Regions from separate parts of the Streptomyces sp. URMC 129 genome, predicted to be linked through region 1. Evidence: riboswitches for the same ligand, from Rfam matches in the RefSeq annotation. Region 1 holds a riboswitch; the other holds the start of a gene.
The links. Region 1 has a riboswitch for S-adenosylmethionine ahead of ACSNOC_RS12940 (aminotransferase class V-fold PLP-dependent enzyme). Riboswitches for the same ligand answer to the same signal wherever they lie in the genome.

Region 1 (10,190 bases):
CGGGGCGACCTTCGGAGCACGGGGGGTCGCCGTTCGTCGCCCCCGCCGTCGCCCTTCGGGGCTTCTGGGCGCCACGCGGCGCTGCCTAGCGTGGGCGGCGAACGAGATCAGTGCGGTCCGTACCCCCCACCCTAAGGAGCCCTCGATGAGCGACGGGCACAGATCCACCGATCGGCCCTTCAGACACACACCACGCACAGCGCTGCTGGGCACGGTCGCCCCGGACGGCGACTCCGCCCGGCCGGCACTCCGGTCGCCCTACCGTTCCATGTCCGACACCGAGCGCTCCGCCCTGTGGCGCCAGCGGCTCCACGAGGCCGAGGCCGGCCTGACCCGGTACCTGGTCTCCCAGGGGGACGAGGTGTCCCTGACCGCCTGGTTCGCCCTCCAGGCGGAGATCTTCGCCGACCTGCCCGGACCCGACGCGCCACCGTACGCGTGGCAGCGGATCTTCTTCCGCGGCCAGGCCCTGATGGAACGGTTCCTCGTCGACCGCTACGGGGAACAGGTCCTCGCCGACTGGGCCCGGGCCAACGCCGACGTGCACCGCGAGGTCGAGCCCGACCACGGCCGCGGCGCCGCGGACCCGATCCACCGCATCGCCCGCCAGGCCGAACTCTACGGCTCCGACTACGAGTTCGACGACGCCCCGCCGGCCGCCGACCGCGCGGCCCTCACCATCACCCACTGCGCCATCTGGGACTACCGCGAGCAGGCCCGCCGCAACGGCGTCCGGCTCACCCTCACCTCCCCCTGCACCTACTGCACGGAGGCGCTGTCCGCCAACATCCGCGCCAAGGGCTACGTCCCCGCGCACCGGCTGCGCAGCGGACCCACCGGGCACGGCTGCCGGTGGGAGGCGAGCGCGCCCCGCCCGGCGGGCGCCGACGGAAACGGGGAGGCGTAGATGTGCGGCATCACCGGCTGGGTCGACTGGGACGCCGACCTGCGCGACCACCGTCCCACCGTGCGGGCCATGACCGACACCCTCGCCTGCCGGGGCCCCGACGCCGAGGGCGTCTGGCTGTCCCGGCACGCCGCCCTCGGCCATCGCCGGCTGTCCGTGATCGACCTGGGCGGCGGCGCCCAGCCGTTCACCGACGGCGCGGACCCGGGCGCGGTGCTCAGCTACAACGGCGAGCTCTACAACTACCGGGAGCTGCGCAAGGAGTTGACCGCTCTCGGGCACGTCTTCCGCACCCGCTCCGACACCGAGGTCGTGCTGCGCGCCCACCTCCAGTGGGGAGCCGCCGCGCCCCGGCGCTTCAACGGCATCTTCGCGTACGCCCTGTGGGACACCCGGCGGCAGGAACTCCTCCTGGTCCGCGACCACTTGGGCATCAAGCCGCTGTACTGGCACGCGCACCGCACCGGTGTGCTGTTCGGCTCCGAGCCCAAGGCCGTGCTCGCCAACCCGCTCTTCCGCGCCGAACTCGACGCCGAGGGCATCGCGGAGCTGTTCGCGCTGCCCGCCGCGCCCACCGCCGGACACGGGATCTTCCGCGGCCTGCGCGAGGTGCGCCCCGGACACCTGGTCTCCGTCGGCGGCGCGGCGACGCGCGAGGTGCGCTACTGGTCGCTGGAGTCCCGCCCGCACACCGACGGCCCCGGGGCCACCCGCGACACCGTGCGGTCCCTGCTCGCCGACAGCGTCGAGCGGCAACTCCTCAGCGACGTCCCGCTGTGCGCCCTGCTGTCGGGCGGCGTGGACTCCAGCGCCATCACCGCCCTGGCGGCCGGCGCCCGCGAACGGGCCGGCCACGGCAAGGTGACCACCTACTCGGTGGACTTCCCCGGCAGCTCCGACCGCGCGCCCGACGCGTGGCGCACCACGCACGACGCGCCGTACGTCCGGGCCGCCGTCGAGCACATCGGCACGCTGCACACGTCGGTGGTGCTCCCGGACGACGATCTGCTGGACGCCCGGGACGCGGTGCTGCGCGCCCGGGACCGGCCGGGCTGGGGAGAGATGGACGCCTCGCTGCACCTGCTCTTCCGCGAGGTGCGGCGGCGTTCCACCGTGGCGCTGTCCGGCGAGGCCGCCGACGAACTCTTCGGCGGATACCCGTACTTCCACGATCCCGCCGCGCTCGCCGCCGACACCTTCCCGTGGCTGCACGGCCGCACCACCCCGGCCGCCCTGCTGCGGCCCGAGGTGCGCGCCGAGGTCCGCCCCGACGAGTACGTGGCGGAGGCGTACCGGGACGCCCTCGCCGGCGTGCCGCGGCTGGCGGGCGAGCAGGGGCCCGACCGGCGCGTCCGCGAGGTGTTCCACCTGGCGCTGACCCGCTGGCTGCCGCCGCTGCTGGACCGCGTCGACCGGGTGAGCATGTCGGTCGGCCTGGAGGTCCGGGTGCCGTTCTGCGACCACCGGCTGGTGGAGTACCTGTGGAACGTGCCGTGGGCGCTCAAGGCCCCCGGCGGCCGGTCCAAGGGCCTGCTGCGCGACGCCGTGCGCGACCTTCTCCCGGCACGGGTGGCGGACCGGCCCAAGAGCGGCTACCCGTCCACCCCCGCGGTCCGGTACACCGAGGTCCTGACGGCCCGCGCCCACGAGCTGCTGTCCGATCCGGACGCGCCCGTGTTCGACCTGGTGGACCGGGCGGCGGTCCGCCGCGCGCTCGCCGACGGCCGCCCCCTGCCCAGCCCCCGCACCGCCCCCAACCCGGTGGGCGGCCTGGACCACCTGGTCCAGGTGGACGAATGGCTCCGGGCGTACCGGGTGAGCCTGCGGTGAACGGCGGACGTGACACGACGGCGGACGTCTTCCGGCTCGCCGCCCGTGCCTGGACGACCGGCGTCGCGCTGCTGACCGCACGGCACGGCGACGAGGTCTTCGCCAAGACGGTCTCCTCGCTGTGCACCCTGTCCCTCGACCCGCCGCTGGTCAGTGTGGCCGTCGACCGCCGCAGCCCGATCGCGACGGCGGTGAAGGGCAGCCGCCGGTTCGCCGTGAGCGTCCTCGGCCGCGACCAGGAGCCGCTGGCCCGGCGTTTCGCGACGCCCGGCGCCGGCCGCGCCCTCGGCTTCTTCACCACCGTGCCGATGCGCCCGGGGACCGCGTCCCACGGCGCGCCCGTGCTGGAGACCTGCCTGGCCTGGTTCGAGTGCGGGCTGCACGGCGTCCTCCCGGGCGGCGACCACACCCTGCTCGTCGGCCGCGTCACCGCCGCCGACGGCGTGCCGGACGACCCCCTCCTCTACCACGACGGCCGCTACCACTCCCTCGGCCCCACCACCTCCCACGGCCACCGACCCACATCCGCAGGAGCCCGCGCATGACTCTGCTCACCGGGGACCGTTACCGCGCCGAACTCGCCGACGGCCGCGAGCTGTATCTGGACGGCGAGCGCGTCACCAGCCCCGCCGACCATCCCGCCTTCAAGCCCGCCGTGGACGAACTGGCCCGGCTGCTCGACCTCCAGGACGACCCGGCGCACCGGGACCTGCTGACCTGGGTGGACCCGGACACCGGGCAGCGCCTCGCCCGCGCCTACCAGCCGCCCCGCAGCCTGGAGGACCTGCGCCTGCAGCGCCGCAGCGCCGAGTTCTGGCACGCCGAATCGCTGGGCCAGCACGGCCGTTCGCCCGCGTTCATGGCGTCGATCGCCGTCGGCGTCTACGACTTCCGCCACCGGCTGGAGTCCAACCGGCGAGGCTTCGGCCGCAACGCCGAGTCCTGGTACCGGTACTGCGCGCACAACGACCTCGTCCTCTCGCACGCGCTGGGCGATCCGCAGATCGACCGCTCCGCGGACCCCGTGGACGACCCCGACCTCGCCCTGCGGGTCCTGGCCGAGAACGAGCGCGGCATCGTGGTGCGCGGGGCCAAGCAGCTCACCACCCTGGCCCCGCTGGCGCACGAGGTGCTGGTGTACCTGTCGGCGTCGTTCGCCCAGCGGCGCGGCGAGCAGTTCGTGGTCTGGTTCGCGCTGCCGCTCAACACCCCCGGCCTGATCACCCTGTGCCGCGAGCCGCTGGGCAGCGCCCCCTGGGGCCACGCCCACCCGCTGGGCGCCCGCTTCGACGAGCAGGACGCCATGCTGTTCTTCGACGACGTGCTGGTGCCGTGGGACCGGGTGTTCCTGCTGCGCGACGGCGACCTGGCGCGCACCGGGCTGGGCCGGATCAACGCCTGGAGCGCGTACATCGGGCACGTCCGGTTCCGGGAGCGGCTGCGCACCCTGCTGGCCACCGCGACCCTGGTGGCCGAGAGCATCGGCGTCGACGGCTTCCGCAACGTCCAGGAGGACCTGGGGCGGCTCGCCGGATACGCCGAGCTGACCGAGTACTTCCTCGACGCCGCCGAGGCGCGGGCCGCCACCACGGACAGCGGGCTGCTCGCCCCCGGCGACACCGCCGCCAGCCGTGTCTGGTCCGCCGAGGTGGCGGCGGAGGCGGTGGCCGTCGTCCGCCGGATCGGGGCGTCCGGGCTGCTGATGCAGCCCACCGCCGGCGACCTGGCGCACCCCCGGCTGCGCCCGCACCTCGACCGGTACATGCGCGGGCGCGGCATCGACGCCGAGCGCAAGTCCCGTCTCTTCCGGCTGGCCTGGGAGCTGACCGGCGACAGCTTCGGACAGCGCCAGGACCTCTACGAGTACGTCCACCGCGGCGACCTGACCCGCAACCGCATCAACCTCTTCAAGCGCTACGACGTCAGCGGCACCCGCGAACGGCTGCGCCGGTTCGTCGAGGAGCCCGAGCCCGCCATCACGTCCCCGGAGGCACACCGATGACCCCGTCCGCGATCGAGATCCAGGCCCGCATCCTGTCCGGCTACGCGGACGCCAGCAAGCTCCGCCAGGAGCACGACCGCGACTGGGTGCTCGGCCACGTCCCCGGGGAGCCCGGCGTCCTGCTCGACCTGGGCAGCGGCATCGGGCAGTTGCTCCAGGCCGCCCTCGACCGTTTTCCCTCCCTCCGGCTCGCCGTCGGTCTGGAGGGCTCCCCGCACCGGATCGCCGAGGCGACCGAGCGGCTGCGCCCGTACGGCGACCGGGTCGTGCTGCGCGAGGCCGACCTGAACGCGCCCGAGCCGCCGCCGCTGCCCGCGGCGTACCGGCCGGACGTCGTCACGATGACCTCGGTGCTGCACTGGCTGTATCCCACCGAGGAGCGGATCCTGGCGTGGGTGGCGCGGCACCTGGCACCCGGCGGCACCTTCCTGGTGACGACGTACCACCCCGCCCGCGACCCGCACGGTCTCGGCGGCGAGGACGACATCGTCCGCGACGCGCTGACGGCCCTCGGGGTCCGGCGCGCGGACGTGCCGTCGCTGCTCGCCGGCGGCGGGGTCCTGCCGATCGCCACCCGCACCCGGACCGTGGCCGACCTGACGGACCTGTTCGGGGAGCACTTCGAGGTGGTGGGCATCGCGGAACGCGCCGCCGAGGTGACCGTCGAGGACGCGGCGCGGTACGCGCACTTCCACGCGGCCACCTTCGGCGACTACTACAGCCGGCTGGTCGAGCCCGCGCGGCGCGCCGCGTTCTTCCGCGCGGTGGGCGAGGCCGCCGCGCGCCGCCAGGAGGAGCGCGGGCGGGTCAGCTCCATGCCCGTGCGCCTGTGGCGGCTCGTCCCGCGGGCCTGACACCCTCCCCCCGGTCCCCTTTCCCTTCTACGCTGGTCACAGCGGTACCCGCACCACGCCGAGGAGCACCACAAGCCATGTCAACTCCCCCTCGCAGCACGGAACTCGGGGCATTCCTGCGCGCTCACCGCGAGCTGCTGAAGCCCGCCGACGTGGGCCTGGCGACCACGGCCCGCAGGCGCACCCCCGGGCTGCGCCGGGAGGAGGTGGCGTCGCTGTCCGGGGTGGGCCTGGCCTGGTACACGTGGCTGGAGCAGGGCCGGGTGACCGCCTCCCGGCAGGTGCTGGAGGCGGTCGCCCGGGCGCTGCGGCTGGACGCGGCGGGCACCCGCCACGCGATGCGGCTGGCCGGGTACCACGAGCCCGCCGGGTCCGGCGGCGAGGACGGCCGCGGCCGGCTCGCCGCCGCCGTCCAGCCGGTGCTCGACTCGTGGCCGGTGAGCCCGGCCGTCCTCCTCGACCGGTACTTCGACCTGCTGGGCTGGAACGCCGCCTGGAGCGCCCTGTGGGGCGCGCCGGAGGAGATCGCCGCCGAGCGCCGCAATCTGATGTGGCTGATGGCGGCCGACCGGCGGCTGCGGGCCCTCCTCCACGACTGGGAGCCGCTCGCCATGAACGTCTTCCAGCACTTCCGCGCCCAGGCCGGTCCGGCCCTGGCCGACGCCAGGACCAGCGAGGTCTACCGCCACCTGGACGAGGACGTGCCGGAGCTGCGGCACTGGTGGGGCTGCCACTCGGTGGCCGAGCTGACCGCCCGCACGGTGACGGTCGAGCCCCGGCCCGGGCAGCGGATCCAGCTCTCGCTGTCCTCGTTCCACCCGGTGGACGACCCGTCCGCGCTGATCCTGCTGTTCACCCCCGGCACGGCGGAGGACCGCGCGCGGATGGCGGCCCTCGCCGGCCGGGGGCTGCGTGCCGTTCCCGCTACGCCTGACCTGCGGGCCGGCTGACCGCCGCCGCGCGGGCGACCCGGCTGAGCAGCACGCCGCCGAGGGCCGCCACCAGCGCCAGACCCGCGCCGACGGCGAGGGTCCCGGCCGACACGTCCGCGAACGCGCCGACCGCCCAGGCGCCGAGACCGGTGCCCGCGTACATGGTGGACGTCAGCCACGCGCTGGACGTGGCGCGCAGCTCGGGCGCGACGGTCCCGGCCAGCGTCTGCTGGTCGGTCACGAAGCCGCCGCTGGCCACAAACCACACCGTGATCCCGGCCAGCGCGAGCACCAGCCCGGGCCCCTTGGCCGCCAGCGCGATCCCCACGGCCAGCAGCAGGCCCCACAGCCCGAGCAGCGGCAGGTCCGTGCGTCCCGCCGCGCGGGCCCGGTCGCCCAGGCGCCCGCCCAGCAGCGACCCGGCCACGCTCCCGGCGCCGACGAGCACGCCGACCAGGCCCAGCGCCTCGACCGAGAGGTCGAAGCGGTCCACCAGCAGCGCGCCCAGGAACGTGTAGGCGCCCAGGTTGGCGGCGTGGAACGCCGTGTTGACGAGCAGGCCCTCCCGCAGCGTCGGCACGCCCCACGCGGCCAGCAGGCCCCGGACGGCGCCGACCCGGACGCCCTGGGCCGTCGTGGGCCGGACCTGGCGCAGCAGCAGCGGCACGGCCGCGGCGGTGCCCAGGGCCAGCGCCCAGAACGCGGAACGCCACCCCGCCAGGCCGGCCAGCAGCCCGCCGAGCGGCACGCCCACGACCTGGCCGCAGGAGAACAGGGCCATGCCCAGGCCCAGCGCGCGGCCCCGGACACGGTCCGAGGTGGTCTCGGAGATGTGCGCCCAGATCGCCGGCCCGGCCGCGGCGGCGGCCAGCCCGGCGAGCGCGCGGGAGATCACCAGCAGCGCCAGGCCGGTCGAGACGGCGGCGGCGGCGTTCGACACCGTGAAGAGCACGGTCCCGGCGAGGAGGGCCCGGCGGCGCCCGAACCGGTCGCTGACCAGCCCGAGGAACGGCGCGGTCACGGCGTACGCGAGCACGTACGCGGTGACGCTGGAGGCCGCCGCGGCCTCGCTGACGCCGATGTCGTCGGAGATGGTCGGCAGCAGCGGGGAGACGAGGAACGTCTCGGTCCCGAACAGGAACAGCAGCGCGAACACGCCCGCGTAGCGGAACCGGTCGAAGCCCTCGGCGCGGTCGGCGGACCCGGCGGATTCGGCGGATTCGTGCTCGGCGGACTCGGCGGGGGAAACAGTGCTCAAGCGGATCACCACCCTTCACAACGGTGCGGAGCCGCGCCCGGGGGCACCACGGCCGGCGCGTCCGGGGCCGGGCGGCGGGGCGTCATGCGGCTCCGGCGGGGACGAGGGCCGCCCGGCCCGGCCATGGTGGGGGGACCGGCGCGAGGCAACCAGACAGGCGTTCATCCTGTGACCGCGGCTCACACCCTGGCGTCCGCGAAGTGAGACAGGCGGCCCAACGGCGGGCGGACGGTGGCAGGATGGGCACCAAGGTCACGAGTGACAGCGACAACGGCCCCGGCCCGCTGTCCGGCAACCCTCCTTCCGTGGCGGGGTGCCCCGGGTGATGACCGGGCCGTGGACAGCAGGGTCCACGGCAAGCGCGGCATCAGGGAGTACGCCATGAAGCAGCGAATGTCCTAGGGCACGTCCCGGACCCCTTTTCCGTCATCTCCCGCCGGTCTTCCGGTGGTTGGCGGCGCGCCCGCGATGCGCTCGGGTCCGGCCCCGGCACCGGGCCGTGTTCCCCCTGCCTCCGGGAGACTTCACGATGACCACCACCACGCCCGCCGTCCCCTCCGTCCCCTCCCAGGCGCCCGACCCGGCGTCCGACCCGCTGGCCGTTCTCGGCGCCGGCGTCCGGGTGCCGCTGGCGGACGGCGGCGAGACCGAGTACGCGGCGCTGGACTACGCCGCCAGCGCGCCGGTGCTGCGCCAGGTCTGGGACGATGTCGCCGCCTACGCGCCGTACTACGGCAGCGTCCACCGCGGAGCCGGGCACCTGTCCCGGCTCTCCACCCGGCTGTTCGAGGAGAGCCGGGAGACGGTGGCCCGGTTCCTCGGCTGCCGCCCCGGCGACCAGGTCGTCTTCACCCGTTCCACCACCGACTCGCTCAATCTGCTGGCCGCCGCCGCCCCCGCCGGGACCCGGGTCCTGGTGTTCGAGTCGGAACACCACGCGGCGCTCCTGCCGTGGCGCCGCCGCCACGACGTGACCTATCTGCCGGTGCCGCGCTCCCCGGAGGAGGCGGTGCGCACGGCCGAGCGGGCGCTGCGCGCCGCGCCGTCCGGACCGAAGCTGCTGTGCGTCACCGGCGCCTCCAACGTCACCGGGGAGCTGTGGCCGGTCCGCGAACTCGCCGCCGCCGCCCGCCGGCACGGCGCGCGCGTCGTCCTCGACGCCGCCCAGCTCGCCCCGCACCGGCCCGTCGACCTGGCCGCGCTGGACGTGGACTGGGTCGCGTTCTCCGGGCACAAGCTGTACGCGCCGTTCGGCTCCGGCGTGCTCGCGGGCCGCGCGGACTGGCTGCGCCGGGCCGAGCCCTACCTCGCGGGCGGCGGCGCCAGCCGGATCGTGGCCCGCCGGGCGGACGGCGGTGTGGACGTGGAATGGCACCACGACGAGGCACGGCACGAGGCGGGATCCCCCAACGTCATCGGCGCGTACGCGATCGCCTCGGCCTGCCGGACCCTCACCAAGGCGGGCTTCGACCGGCTCCTGCGGCACGAGGAGCGGCTGCTGACCCGGCTGCGGGCCGGGCTCGCCGCCGTGCCCGCCGTGCGTCCCCTGTCGCTGTTCGGCCCGGACGCCGCCCGGGTGCCCGTCGTCTCCTTCACGGTCGACGGCTGGGACGGCGACGCGTTCGCCCGCGCGCTGTCCGAACGCCACGGAATCGGCGTCCGCTCGGGCCTGTTCTGCGCCCAGCCCCTGGTCCGCGCCCTGCTGGACGACACCGGCCCGGTGGCCGGCTGCGACGGTCCCCTCCAGCCCGTCCGTGTCAGCTTCGGCGCCGGCACGCCCACCGCCCACATCGACCGCCTGCTGCGCGCGGTGCGGGAGCTGACGGAGTGACGACGGCGGTCAGCGCGGTCGTCCGGGTCCGTCCCCGTCCGGGATGGGCTGTTCGGTCCAGATCGACTTGCCGGTGGCGGTGTAGCGAGTGCCCCAGCGGTCGGCCATGGCGGCGACGAGCTGGAGTCCGCGTCCGCCTTCGTCGGCCGGGGTGGTGTGCCGGATGTGGGGGGTGGTCAGGGAGCCGTCCGAGACCTCCAGCACCAGGGCGCGGCTGCGGAGCAGGCGCAGGCGGATGGGGCCCTTGGCGTGCCGGATGACGTTGCCGACGAGTTCGCTGGCGAGGAGTTCGGTGGTCATCTCGGTGTCGTCGCTGATGCCCCAGGTGCGGAGCTGGTCGCGGATGAGGTCGCGTGCCTCGTGGGCGGCGGTGGGGTCCTCGGGCAGGGGCCAGGTGGCGATGTCGCGCGGGGCGAGCTGCTGGGTGCGGGTGATCAGGAGGGCGGCGTCGTCGCCGGTGGGGGAGCGCTCGGGCAGGAGGGTGGAGGTGATGGCGTCCGCCAGGGCTTCCAGGTCGTCGCGGGGGGCGGTGGCCAGGAGGTGGGCGAGGTGGTTCATGCCGTGGTCGATGTCGCG
Region 2 (10,190 bases), on a different contig from region 1:
CTGACGCTGGAACCCGGCCGCCTGGTCCTGGAGCTGCGCCCGCCGGGCATGGACAAGGGCGCGGCCCTGACCGCCCTGGCCCGCGACACGAACGCGGCGGCGGTGCTCTACGCGGGCGACGACCTCGGCGACCTCGCCGCCTTCGAGGCGGTCGCGGGGCTCGCCGGGAGCGGCGTGCCGGGCCTGCGGGTGTGCAGCGGCAGCGCGGAGGTCGCGGAGCTGACCGCGGCGACCGACCTGACCGTCCCCGGCCCCGCGGGCGTCGCCGCCCTGCTGTCCACCCTGGCCGACCACATGAGCTGACCCCGGCGGCACCGGCGGCCCGGCGGCCCGGCGGCCGACCGGGCTCAGCCCTCCCGCAGGGCCGCGAGCTGGTCCAGGAACCAGGCCTGGGGCGGCAGGGCCGTCGCGGCGGCGGACAGCCGCTTCGCGCGCCGGGACCGCTCGTCCTCGGGCATCGACAGGGCCTCGTGGAGCGCCTCGGCGGTGGCGGCGATGTCGTAGGGGTTCACCAGCAGGGCGTCCTCGCCCAGCTCGGCCGCCGCGCCCGCCTCGCGGGACAGGACCAGGGCGCAGCCCTGCTCGGAGAGGACCGGGACCTCCTTGGCGACCAGGTTCATGCCGTCCCTGATCGGGTTCACCAGCGCCACGTCGGCCATCCGGTAGGCCGCCAGCGAGCGGGCGAAGTCGTCCTTGACGTGCAGCACCACCGGCGTCCAGCCGTCCGCGCCGAACGCCGCGTTGATCTCTTCCGCCACTCGGGTGACCTCGGCGGTGTAGTCGCGGTAGACGGCCAGGTCCTGCCGCGACGGGTACGCGAACGCCACGTGCGTCACCTTGCCGCGCCACTGGGGGCGGTCGGTCAGCAGCCGGCGGTAGGCGTACAGGCCGCGCACGATGTTCTTCGACAGCTCCGTGCGGTCCACCCGGACGATCGTCCTGCGGTCCCCGACCTGCTCGCGCAGCGCCGCCAGCCGCTCGTCCACGTCCGGGCGGAACGCCCGCTCCCGCAGGAAGGCGGCGTCCGCGCCCAGGCCGTGCACGCCCAGCCGCGTCGTGCGGCCCTCGTGGGTGACGGACAGCCCGTCGACCTCGGCGCCCAGCACGGCCGCGCAGCAGTCCGCGAACGCCCGCGCCCACCGCTCGGTGAGGAACGCGGCGCGGTCGGCGCCCAGGATGCCCAGCAGCACCTGGCGGGCGATCGCGTCCGGCAGCACCCGGTACAGCTCGGGCGGCGCCCACGGGGTGTGCGAGAAGTGCCCCACCCGCAGGTCGGGACGGCGCGCGCGGAGCAGCCCGGGGACCAGCGACAGGTGGTAGTCCTGCACGAGCACGGCCGAGCCCGGCGCGGCCTCCTCGGCCAGGGCGTCGGCGAAGGCCGCGTTGTACTCCTCGTACGCGGCCCACTGCTCCTCGAAGCCGGTGTCGAAGACGGGCTCCAGCGGCGTCTGGTACAGCAGGTGGTGGACGAACCACAGCACGGAGTTGGCGATGCCGTTGTACGCCGCGTGGAACGTGGCGGCCGGGATGTCCAGCATCCGCACCGCCTGGCCGCCCGTGTCGGCCGGATCCAGCCGGGCCCCGGCCCGGCGCGCGGCCTCGCGGTCGCCGTCCCCGAGCGCCGCGCACACCCAGGTGCCCGCGTCCCGGTCCAGCGCGCTCAGCCCGGAGACCAGGCCCCCGCCGCCGCGCTTGGCGGTGAGCGAGCCGTCCCCGGCCACCGCGTAGCTCACCGGACCGCGATTGGAGGCCACCAGCACGCTCATCGTCGGTCTCTCCGTCCACCAGGGGGGTGTCTCGGGCGGAGGCTAGCCAGTCCCACCTGTCAGGAAACGTGTGTTCTGTCACAGACGCCCCCGGTTTCACCCCTGTGGGGGCGGAACCGGGGGCGCGTGGCCGGTCGCCGGGGGAGTCCCGGGTGTCCTACGCGGCCTGGCGGGCGGCGTACTCGGGGATGGTGGCCATCGGGGGCCGCTCCTCCGCGTTGATCGGGTGCGTCAGCGGGGCGAAACCGCCGTCGTCCGTGCGTTCGAACTGGGTGAGCCCGAGCCGGATGGGCATCACCGAGCCCGGCAGCCGGCTCTGCGCGGTGCGCATGATCGCGGCGGCCATCCGGCCCAGGGCCTGGCCGTCCTGGTGCCGGTGCTTGCGCACGCCCACGTCGACCTGGGCGAGGGCGTCCAGGCCCGCCAGGTTGAGCGTGTCGATGAGCAGCCCGAGCTCCACGCCGTACCCGACGGGGAACGGGAGCCGCTCCAGCAGCGAGCGGCGGGCCGCGTACTCACCGCCGAGCGGCTGGACCACGCCCGCGAGCTGCGGCCAGTGCAGGTTGAGCAGGGGGCGGGCGACCAGCTCGGTGACTCTGCCGCCCTGCCGGGCCTGGGAGGGCTGATCACCCAGGGGCCGGTCGTACATCGCCTTCACGAGCTGCACGCTCGGCTCCGTGAGCAGCGGGCCGAGGATGCCGGAGACGAATCTGGAGTCGAAATCCTTCAGGTCGGCGTCGACGAAACAGACGATCTCGCCGCTCGTGGCCAGCAGCGAGCGCCACAGCACCTCGCCCTTGCCCGGGACGGTCGGCATCCGCGGCAGGATCTCGTCGCGGTGCACGACCTTGGCGCCCGCCGCGGCGGCCACCTCGGAGGTGCGGTCGGTGGAGCCGGAGTCCACCACCATCAGTTCGTCGATCAGTGGCACGTCCTCCATCAGGTCACGCCGGAGCGCTTCCACGATGGCACCGACGGTCGCCTCCTCGTTCAGCGCGGGGAGGACCACGCTGATGCTGCCTGCCGCGCCTGCTGCCCGCTTCGCGTTCAACAGCTGCGGCATAGAGCGGTCAGCGGCGTCCCAGGACCGGCGGCTCAGCCACTCCTCTGCCTCTTCCAGCACGAATGTCGCTCCTGTTCGCGTTCGGCCATATTTACTCCGTATGGCCGTATCTGCCCCTTCCTGGCGGAGTCCGAACCCGACGGGACCAGGTTTCTTTCTGTGATGTCGCGGTCCCTTTCCTTGTCTCGCGGATCGGACGGCCCGGGCCATTGTGCGGGCCGTCCGTTACAGTCTCGAACAGCGCAGGTGTCCTCCGCATATCGGGAAGCCGCGCATACAACCACATACCGCTCATCCAGAGGGGCAGAGGGAACGGCCCGTTGAAGCCCCGGCAACCCTTCCGCCGGTCTCGTGACGATTCGAGGCTCCCGGTGGGGAAGGTGCCAAATCCGTCCTGCGGCGAGAGCCGCCGCGGGGAAGATGAGGAGAAGGGCCTCCGCACATGTCTGTGCTCACAGCGACCGGCGCCGATCGCGCCGCCACCCCCGCCATCGACCTCGGCCCCGCCGTGGCGTTGTCCTGCCGGGAATGCGGCGAGAGGTTCGGACTCGCCCCGATCTTCGCCTGTGCGTCCTGTTTCGGGCCGCTGGAGATCGCGTACGACCTTCCCAGCGGCGACCCCGAGGCGCTGCGGCGCCGGATCGAGGCCGGTCCGGCCAGCATCTGGCGTTACGCTCCGCTGCTGCCCGTGCCCGCCGACGTGGCGGACAAGCCCAACCTGAACCCGGGCTGGACCAAGCTCGTCAAGGCCGACCGGCTCGCCGCCGAGCTGGGCGTCACCGGCGGCCTGTACGTGAAGGACGACTCCGGCAACCCCACGCACTCGTTCAAGGACCGCGTGGTGGCCAACGCCGTGGAGGCCGCCCGCGCCTTCGGCTTCACCACGCTCTCCTGCTCCTCCACGGGCAACCTGGCCGGCGCGGTCGGCGCGGCGGCGGCCCGCGCGGGGCTGCGCTCGTGCGTCTTCATCCCGCACGACCTGGAGCAGGGCAAGGTCGTCATGGCGGCCGTGTACGGCGGCGACGTGGTCGGCATCCAGGGCACGTACGACGACGTGAACCGCTTCTGCAGCGAGCTGATCGGGGACCCGGCCGGCGAGGGCTGGGGCTTCGTGAACGTCAACCTCCGCCCCTACTACGCGGAGGGCTCCAAGACCCTGGCCTACGAGATCTGCGAGCAGCTCGGCTGGCGGCTGCCGGACCAGCTGGTGGTGCCGATCGCCTCCGGCTCCCAGCTCACCAAGATCGACAAGGGGCTGAAGGAGCTGATCGCCACCGGCCTGGTGGAGGAGAAGCCGTACAAGATCTTCGGCGCCCAGGCGGCCGGCTGCTCGCCGGTCTCGCAGGCGTACAAGGCCGGCCACGACGTGGTGCGGCCGGTGCGGCCGGACACGATCGCCAAGTCGCTGGCGATCGGGAACCCGGCGGACGGCCCGTACGTGCTGGACATCGCCCGGCGGACGGGCGGCGCGGTCGAGGACGTCACGGACGAGCAGATCGTGGACGCCATCCACCTGCTGGCGCGCACCGAGGGTGTCTTCGCGGAGACCGCGGGCGGGGTGACGGTCGGGGTGACCAGGAAGCTCATCGAGTCCGGTGCCCTCGACCCCTCGCTGACGACGGTCGTCCTCAACACCGGCGACGGCCTGAAGACTCTGGACGCGGTGGACTCCACCGCTCGTCCCTCCGCCATCATCCGTCCGAATCTTGACGCGTTCCGAGAGGCTGGCCTCGCATCATGAGCGTTACCGTCCGCATTCCGACCATCCTGCGCACGTACACCGACGGTAAGGCGGAGGTCGCCGCCGAGGGCGCGACGCTCGGCGACGTGCTCGCCGACCTCGACCGCGCCCACCCGGGCATCGCCGCCCGGGTCCTCGACGAGGACGGCAAGCTGCGGCGATTCGTCAACGTTTATGTGAACGACGACGACGTCCGCTTCACGGAAGGTCTGAAGACGCCCACCCCGGACGGCGCAGGCGTCTCGATCATCCCGGCCGTCGCGGGCGGCTGACGGCCCGTCCTTCACCGCGGCTCCACGACCGCCCCCGCGACCCCGGTCGCGCGGGGCGGTCGGCCACGACGTGGCGCTAGAGTGGCCCTGGTCTCATCCCGTACGTGTGCCACCCGCATATGAATTCTCGTCACTTCGCACTAAGAATGCGATGAAAATCGGTGCACCAATTGTCGGGTTAGCACTTTTGGGTAGGCAAAAAACATTCAACTTTCAGCTAATTTGCGGTCTTTGCCCGTTCTGGGTGGCCAAGAATTCTCTCCCGAATGGCCTGTTGCACTGGGCGTCCGTCCAGATACATTCAGCGGCGGTCGACGCGTTCCGGCGCACACCCCCCAACCGCCAGGGGGTGGGGTCTGAGAGGTCTGACCCGGGCCCGCGAAGTGCGGTCCCGTGAAAGGGCCAGCAAAATGGGGAGTTAGGAATGGCTCAGGGCACCGTCAAGTGGTTCAACGCGGAGAAGGGCTACGGCTTCATCGCGGTCGACGGTGGTGCGGACGTGTTCGTCCACTACAGCGCGATCCAGATGGACGGCTACCGCACCCTGGAAGAGGGACAGCGGGTGGAGTTCGAGATCTCGCAGGGACAGAAGGGGCCACAGGCCGACATGGTCCGAGTGACCGCCTGAACCGCCGACCGTACCGCGGCTCGTCACCAGGGCCCGCACCCGAGACTCGGGTGCGGGCCCTGGCCATGTCCCCGCCCCCCACGCCTGCCTGCTTGCACTCTCGGGGGCCGAGTGCTAATCATGGGCTTAGCACTCGGAAGGTGAGAGTGACAAGCAAGGACCGGTTCGGTGAGGTCCACGGGCCGGGCGGAGCAAGGAACCGCCCGGCCGGGGACCGTCCGTCGCGGGCGCCAGCGCGGTCCGGAGCAATCCACCCCCGGTTTGGGAGGACCACTTCACATGGCCAAGATCATCGCGTTCAACGAGGAGGCGCGGCGCGGCCTTGAGCGCGGGATGAACCAGCTCGCCGACGCCGTCAAGGTCACGCTCGGCCCCAAGGGCCGGAACGTCGTGCTGGAGAAGAAGTGGGGCGCCCCCACCATCACCAACGACGGTGTCTCGATCGCCAAGGAGATCGAGCTCGAGGACTCGTACGAGAAGATCGGCGCCGAGCTGGTCAAGGAAGTAGCCAAGAAGACGGACGACGTGGCCGGTGACGGCACGACCACCGCGACCGTCCTGGCGCAGGCGCTGGTCCGCGAGGGTCTGCGCAACGTCGCCGCCGGCGCCAACCCGATGGCGCTGAAGCGCGGCATCGAGGCCGCGGTCGAGAAGGTCTCCGAGGCCCTGCTGAACCAGGCCAAGGAGGTCGAGACCAAGGAGCAGATCGCCTCGACCGCCTCCATCTCGGCCGGCGACACCCAGATCGGTGAGCTGATCGCCGAGGCCATGGACAAGGTCGGCAAGGAAGGCGTCATCACCGTCGAGGAGTCGCAGACCTTCGGTCTCGAGCTGGAGCTCACCGAGGGCATGCGCTTCGACAAGGGCTACATCTCCGCCTACTTCGCGACCGACATGGAGCGCATGGAGGCCGAGCTCGAGGACCCGTACATCCTCATCGTCAACTCCAAGGTCAGCGCGGTGAAGGACCTGCTGCCGCTGCTGGAGAAGGTCATGCAGTCCGGCAAGCCGCTGCTGATCATCGCCGAGGACGTCGAGGGCGAGGCCCTGTCCACCCTGGTGGTGAACAAGATCCGCGGCACCTTCAAGTCCGTCGCCGTCAAGGCGCCGGGCTTCGGCGACCGCCGCAAGGCCATGCTCGGCGACATCGCGATCCTCACCGGCGGCCAGGTGATCTCCGAGGAGGTCGGCCTCAAGCTGGAGAACGCGACGCTCGACCTGCTCGGCCGCGCCCGCAAGGTCGTCATCACCAAGGACGAGACCACGATCGTGGACGGCGCCGGCGACAGCGAGGCGGTCCAGGGCCGGGTCAACCAGATCCGCGCCGAGATCGACTCCTCCGACTCGGACTACGACCGCGAGAAGCTCCAGGAGCGCCTGGCGAAGCTGGCCGGCGGCGTGGCCGTCATCAAGGCCGGTGCCGCCACCGAGGTGGAGCTGAAGGAGCGCAAGCACCGCATCGAGGACGCGGTGCGCAACGCCAAGGCCGCCGTCGAGGAGGGCATCGTCGCCGGTGGTGGCGTGGCCCTGCTCCAGGCGTCCAGCGTCTTCGAGAAGCTGGAGCTGGAGGGCGACGAGGCCACGGGTGCCGCGGCCGTCAGGCTGGCGCTGGAGGCCCCGCTGAAGCAGATCGCCGTGAACGCCGGCCTCGAGGGCGGCGTCGTGGTGGAGAAGGTGCGCAACCTGACCCCGGGCCACGGCCTGAACGCCGCGACCGGTGAGTACGTGGACATGCTGGCCTCGGGCATCATCGACCCGGCCAAGGTCACGCGCTCCGCGCTGCAGAACGCGGCCTCCATCGCGGCTCTGTTCCTGACCACCGAGGCCGTCATCGCCGACAAGCCGGAGAAGGCCGCCGCCGGTGCGGGCGACGCGGCCGGCGGCATGGGCGGCGGCATGGACTTCTGAGTCCGCGCCACGCCTTCCCGGCACCGCCGGACAGGTGAAGAGGGCGGCACCCCCACCGGGGGTGCCGCCCTCGCCGTTTTCTCGTGGTGCGGTGGTGCGAAGAGCGGGAGTCAGGCGATCAGAGGGTGATGCCCAGGGTCGCCAGCAGGTGCAGGAGGGCGTCCACGGTCGGCTGGACTCCGAGGTCGACCTCCGCGGCCGAGGCCGAGCCCGCCGAGCCCAGCAGGGCGATGCCGGTGATGATCCCGACGGTGGCGGCGGCCTTGACTCCGAAGCTGCGCATGTTTCGCACGGTGTCTCCCTTTCACAGTGGGGGTTGAGTGAGACGCCTGAAACGATGGTCTGTTGGTGTTACCGGCAGATGAAATGAGCCATGATCGCAGCCGCAAACCGCCCATTCGATGGATATGCGTCTACCGATGCTGACGTATCGGCCACGTGGTGCAAAAAAGTGGCTAAGCGCGGCCCGCCGCCGACAGCGCCGCGCGCAGGTGGCCGCGGGATTCGGTCAGCAGCCGGCCGGCGGTCGGGGCGTCGACCCCGCCGAGAATGGTCAGGATGGCGTGCTTCACCTCGCCGCCGGTCGCCGTCAGGGCGGACTCGATCACCTCGTCCGGCGCGCCGGTGGCCAGGCGCACGATGCGGCGCGAGCGGGCGCGCAGCTTCTCGTTGGAGGCCCGCACGTCCACCATCAGGTTCCCGTAGGTCTTGCCGAGCCGGATCATGCTGATGGTCGAGATCATGTTGAGCACGAGCTTCTGCGCGGTGCCCGCCTTCAGCCGGGTCGAGCCGGCGATCAGCTCGGGACCCACGACCACCTCGATGCCGTGCTCGGCGGCGGCGGCCAGCGGCGAGCCCGCGTTGCACGACAGCCCGATGGTGAGCGCGCCGCGCGCCCTGGCGTGCTCCACCGCGCCGACCGCGTACGGCGTGCGCCCCGAGGCGGAGATGCCGACGACCACGTCCTCCGGCGCGAGGCCGTGCGCGTCGAGGTCGGCCGCCGCCAGCGCCCGGCTGTCCTCCGCGCCCTCCACCGCCGCGACCACCGCCGCCGGGCCGCCCGCGATCAGGCCGACGACCTCCCCGGGCGCGGTGTTGAACGTGGGCGGGCACTCGCTGGCGTCCAGCACCCCCAGCCGCCCGGCCGTGCCCGCGCCCAGGTAGAGCAGCCGGCCGCCGCGCGCCATGCGCTCGGCCGCCGCGTCGACGGCGGCGGCGATGCGGGGCAACTGGGCGGCCACGGCGCCGGGGACGGTCGCGTCCTCGGCGTTCATGGCACGGGCGATGTCGAGCGTCGAGCGCTGGTCGATCTCGGCCAGCTCGGGTCGGTACGCCTCGGTCGTCAGCGATTCGAACTCGGTGGACATGAGGGGGCTCTCTCGGGGGGTGCGTGGGGGGCCGCGGGGTCAGCGTTCCCGCGGGGCATGGCGGTGCGCCAGCGCCTCGTAGCTGGCGTGCAGCGCGGGGGCGGCCACGTCGTAGGTGCGCTGGGCGACGCCGATGAACAGGCAGTCCACCACCAGGAGCTGGCTGGTGCGGCTGGACATGGCGGCCGGGCGCAGCTCGCTCTCCCGGGCCGTGGAGGTGGTCAGCACGTGGTCCGCGTAGTGCGTGACCTCGCCGTCCGGGCGGCCGGTCACGGCGACGGTGGTGGCGCCGCGGTCGAAGGCGGCCCGGAGCGGCTCGATGACGTCCACCGTGCGGCCGGAGTGGGTGATGGCGACGGCGACGTCCCCGGTGCGCAACTGGACCGCGGTGGTGACGGCCAGGTGCGGATCGGTGTGCGCGTGGGCGACGAGCCCGATGCGCAGCAGCTTCTGGGCCAGGTCCTGGGCGACGAGCGAGGAGGCGCCGATGCCGTAGACGTCGATGCGGCGGGCGGCGGCCAGCGCGGCGACGGACGCCTCCAGCTGGGCGATGTCGAGGGCGCTCGCCGTGTCGGTGAGGGTCTGCCGCTCGTCCGCGGCGAGCTTGGCGACGACGTCGCGGAGCGGGTCGTCCACCGAGATGTCGGCGGTGACGGCCGGGGCGGCGCCGGACGCCTGCTGGGCGGCGAGCCCGGCGAGGGCCAGGCGCAGGTCCCGGTACCCGGGGTACCCCAGGAGGCGGGCGGTGCGCACGACGGTGGCCTCGCTGGTGCCGGTCCGCTCCGCGAGGCCGGTGACGGTGAGCGCGGCGCAACCGGCCGGGTCCCCGGCCACGGTCTCCGCGACGCGCTGCATGGAACGGGTCATGGACGGCGCCATGGTGCGCACCTTCGCGGCCAGCGCGCCCGGCTCGGGTGGAGCGGGCCGGGGCGCGACGGCGACGGGACGGGATCTGCCGGCCCGGCGGACGGAATTTTCCTTCATCGCACTCCTCACGGACGAAACCTATTTTCGGCCCCGGGGTCCGTCAAGGTCGCCGGGCCGCCGGGACGGGTGGGAGATCCTCCGGCCTTCGTTCCCTCCGGAGTTCTGGTCCAATGGTCGGTATGGAACAGCCGACTTCGGAAGACGCCGTACACCGCGGCAGGGCCCTGGTGCTGGCCGATCTGGCGGCGGACGACGTGGCCGGGCCGGAGGAGGTCTCCCTGCTGGAGGAGGCGGTGTCCCACCGGCGCTGGTGGTGCGGCCAATGGCCGCCCGGCGCGCCCTACGTGCCGGGGCTGCTGGCGCAGGACATGCAGGACGCGCTGCTGGCCCGGCGCGGGCGCTGGCCGCTGTGCCCGGTGTGCGCGGCGGACGACCCGCACGCGCTGGACGTGGAGCCGGAGCTGGGCGAGGACCCGCACTGGGTGTGCGGGCGGACCGGGCAGGTGGTGGCCGCCGTG

Region 2: it holds a riboswitch for S-adenosylmethionine, as region 1 does, so the genes downstream of both, thrC (threonine synthase) here and ACSNOC_RS12940 (aminotransferase class V-fold PLP-dependent enzyme) in region 1, are expected to answer to the same signal.

What each region holds. Positions count from the first base shown of each region.
Region 1 covers NZ_JBPQTQ010000051.1:106-10,295, reverse strand. The annotation lists gene ACSNOC_RS12975 (hypothetical protein) at 269-907, shown strand; gene asnB (asparagine synthase (glutamine-hydrolyzing)) at 908-2,737, shown strand; gene ACSNOC_RS12965 (flavin reductase family protein) at 2,734-3,282, shown strand; gene ACSNOC_RS12960 (4-hydroxyphenylacetate 3-hydroxylase family protein) at 3,279-4,739, shown strand; gene ACSNOC_RS12955 (class I SAM-dependent methyltransferase) at 4,736-5,593, shown strand; gene ACSNOC_RS12950 (helix-turn-helix domain-containing protein) at 5,671-6,543, shown strand; gene ACSNOC_RS12945 (MFS transporter) at 6,518-7,783, opposite strand; SAM riboswitch class IV at 8,034-8,151, shown strand; gene ACSNOC_RS12940 (aminotransferase class V-fold PLP-dependent enzyme) at 8,313-9,614, shown strand; partial or broken gene ACSNOC_RS12935 (SpoIIE family protein phosphatase) at 9,624-10,190, opposite strand, start outside.
Region 2 covers NZ_JBPQTQ010000099.1:11,878-22,067, reverse strand. The annotation lists gene otsB (trehalose-phosphatase) at 1-303, shown strand, start outside; gene ACSNOC_RS19875 (alpha,alpha-trehalose-phosphate synthase (UDP-forming)) at 348-1,766, opposite strand; gene ACSNOC_RS19870 (glucosyl-3-phosphoglycerate synthase) at 1,924-2,889, opposite strand; SAM riboswitch class I at 3,118-3,256, shown strand; gene thrC (threonine synthase) at 3,272-4,570, shown strand; gene ACSNOC_RS19860 (ubiquitin-like small modifier protein 1) at 4,567-4,842, shown strand; gene ACSNOC_RS19855 (cold-shock protein) at 5,267-5,470, shown strand; gene groL (chaperonin GroEL) at 5,750-7,378, shown strand; gene ACSNOC_RS19845 (hypothetical protein) at 7,497-7,661, opposite strand; gene murQ (N-acetylmuramic acid 6-phosphate etherase) at 7,834-8,745, opposite strand; gene ACSNOC_RS19835 (MurR/RpiR family transcriptional regulator) at 8,785-9,729, opposite strand; gene ACSNOC_RS19830 (hypothetical protein) at 9,852-10,190, shown strand, end outside.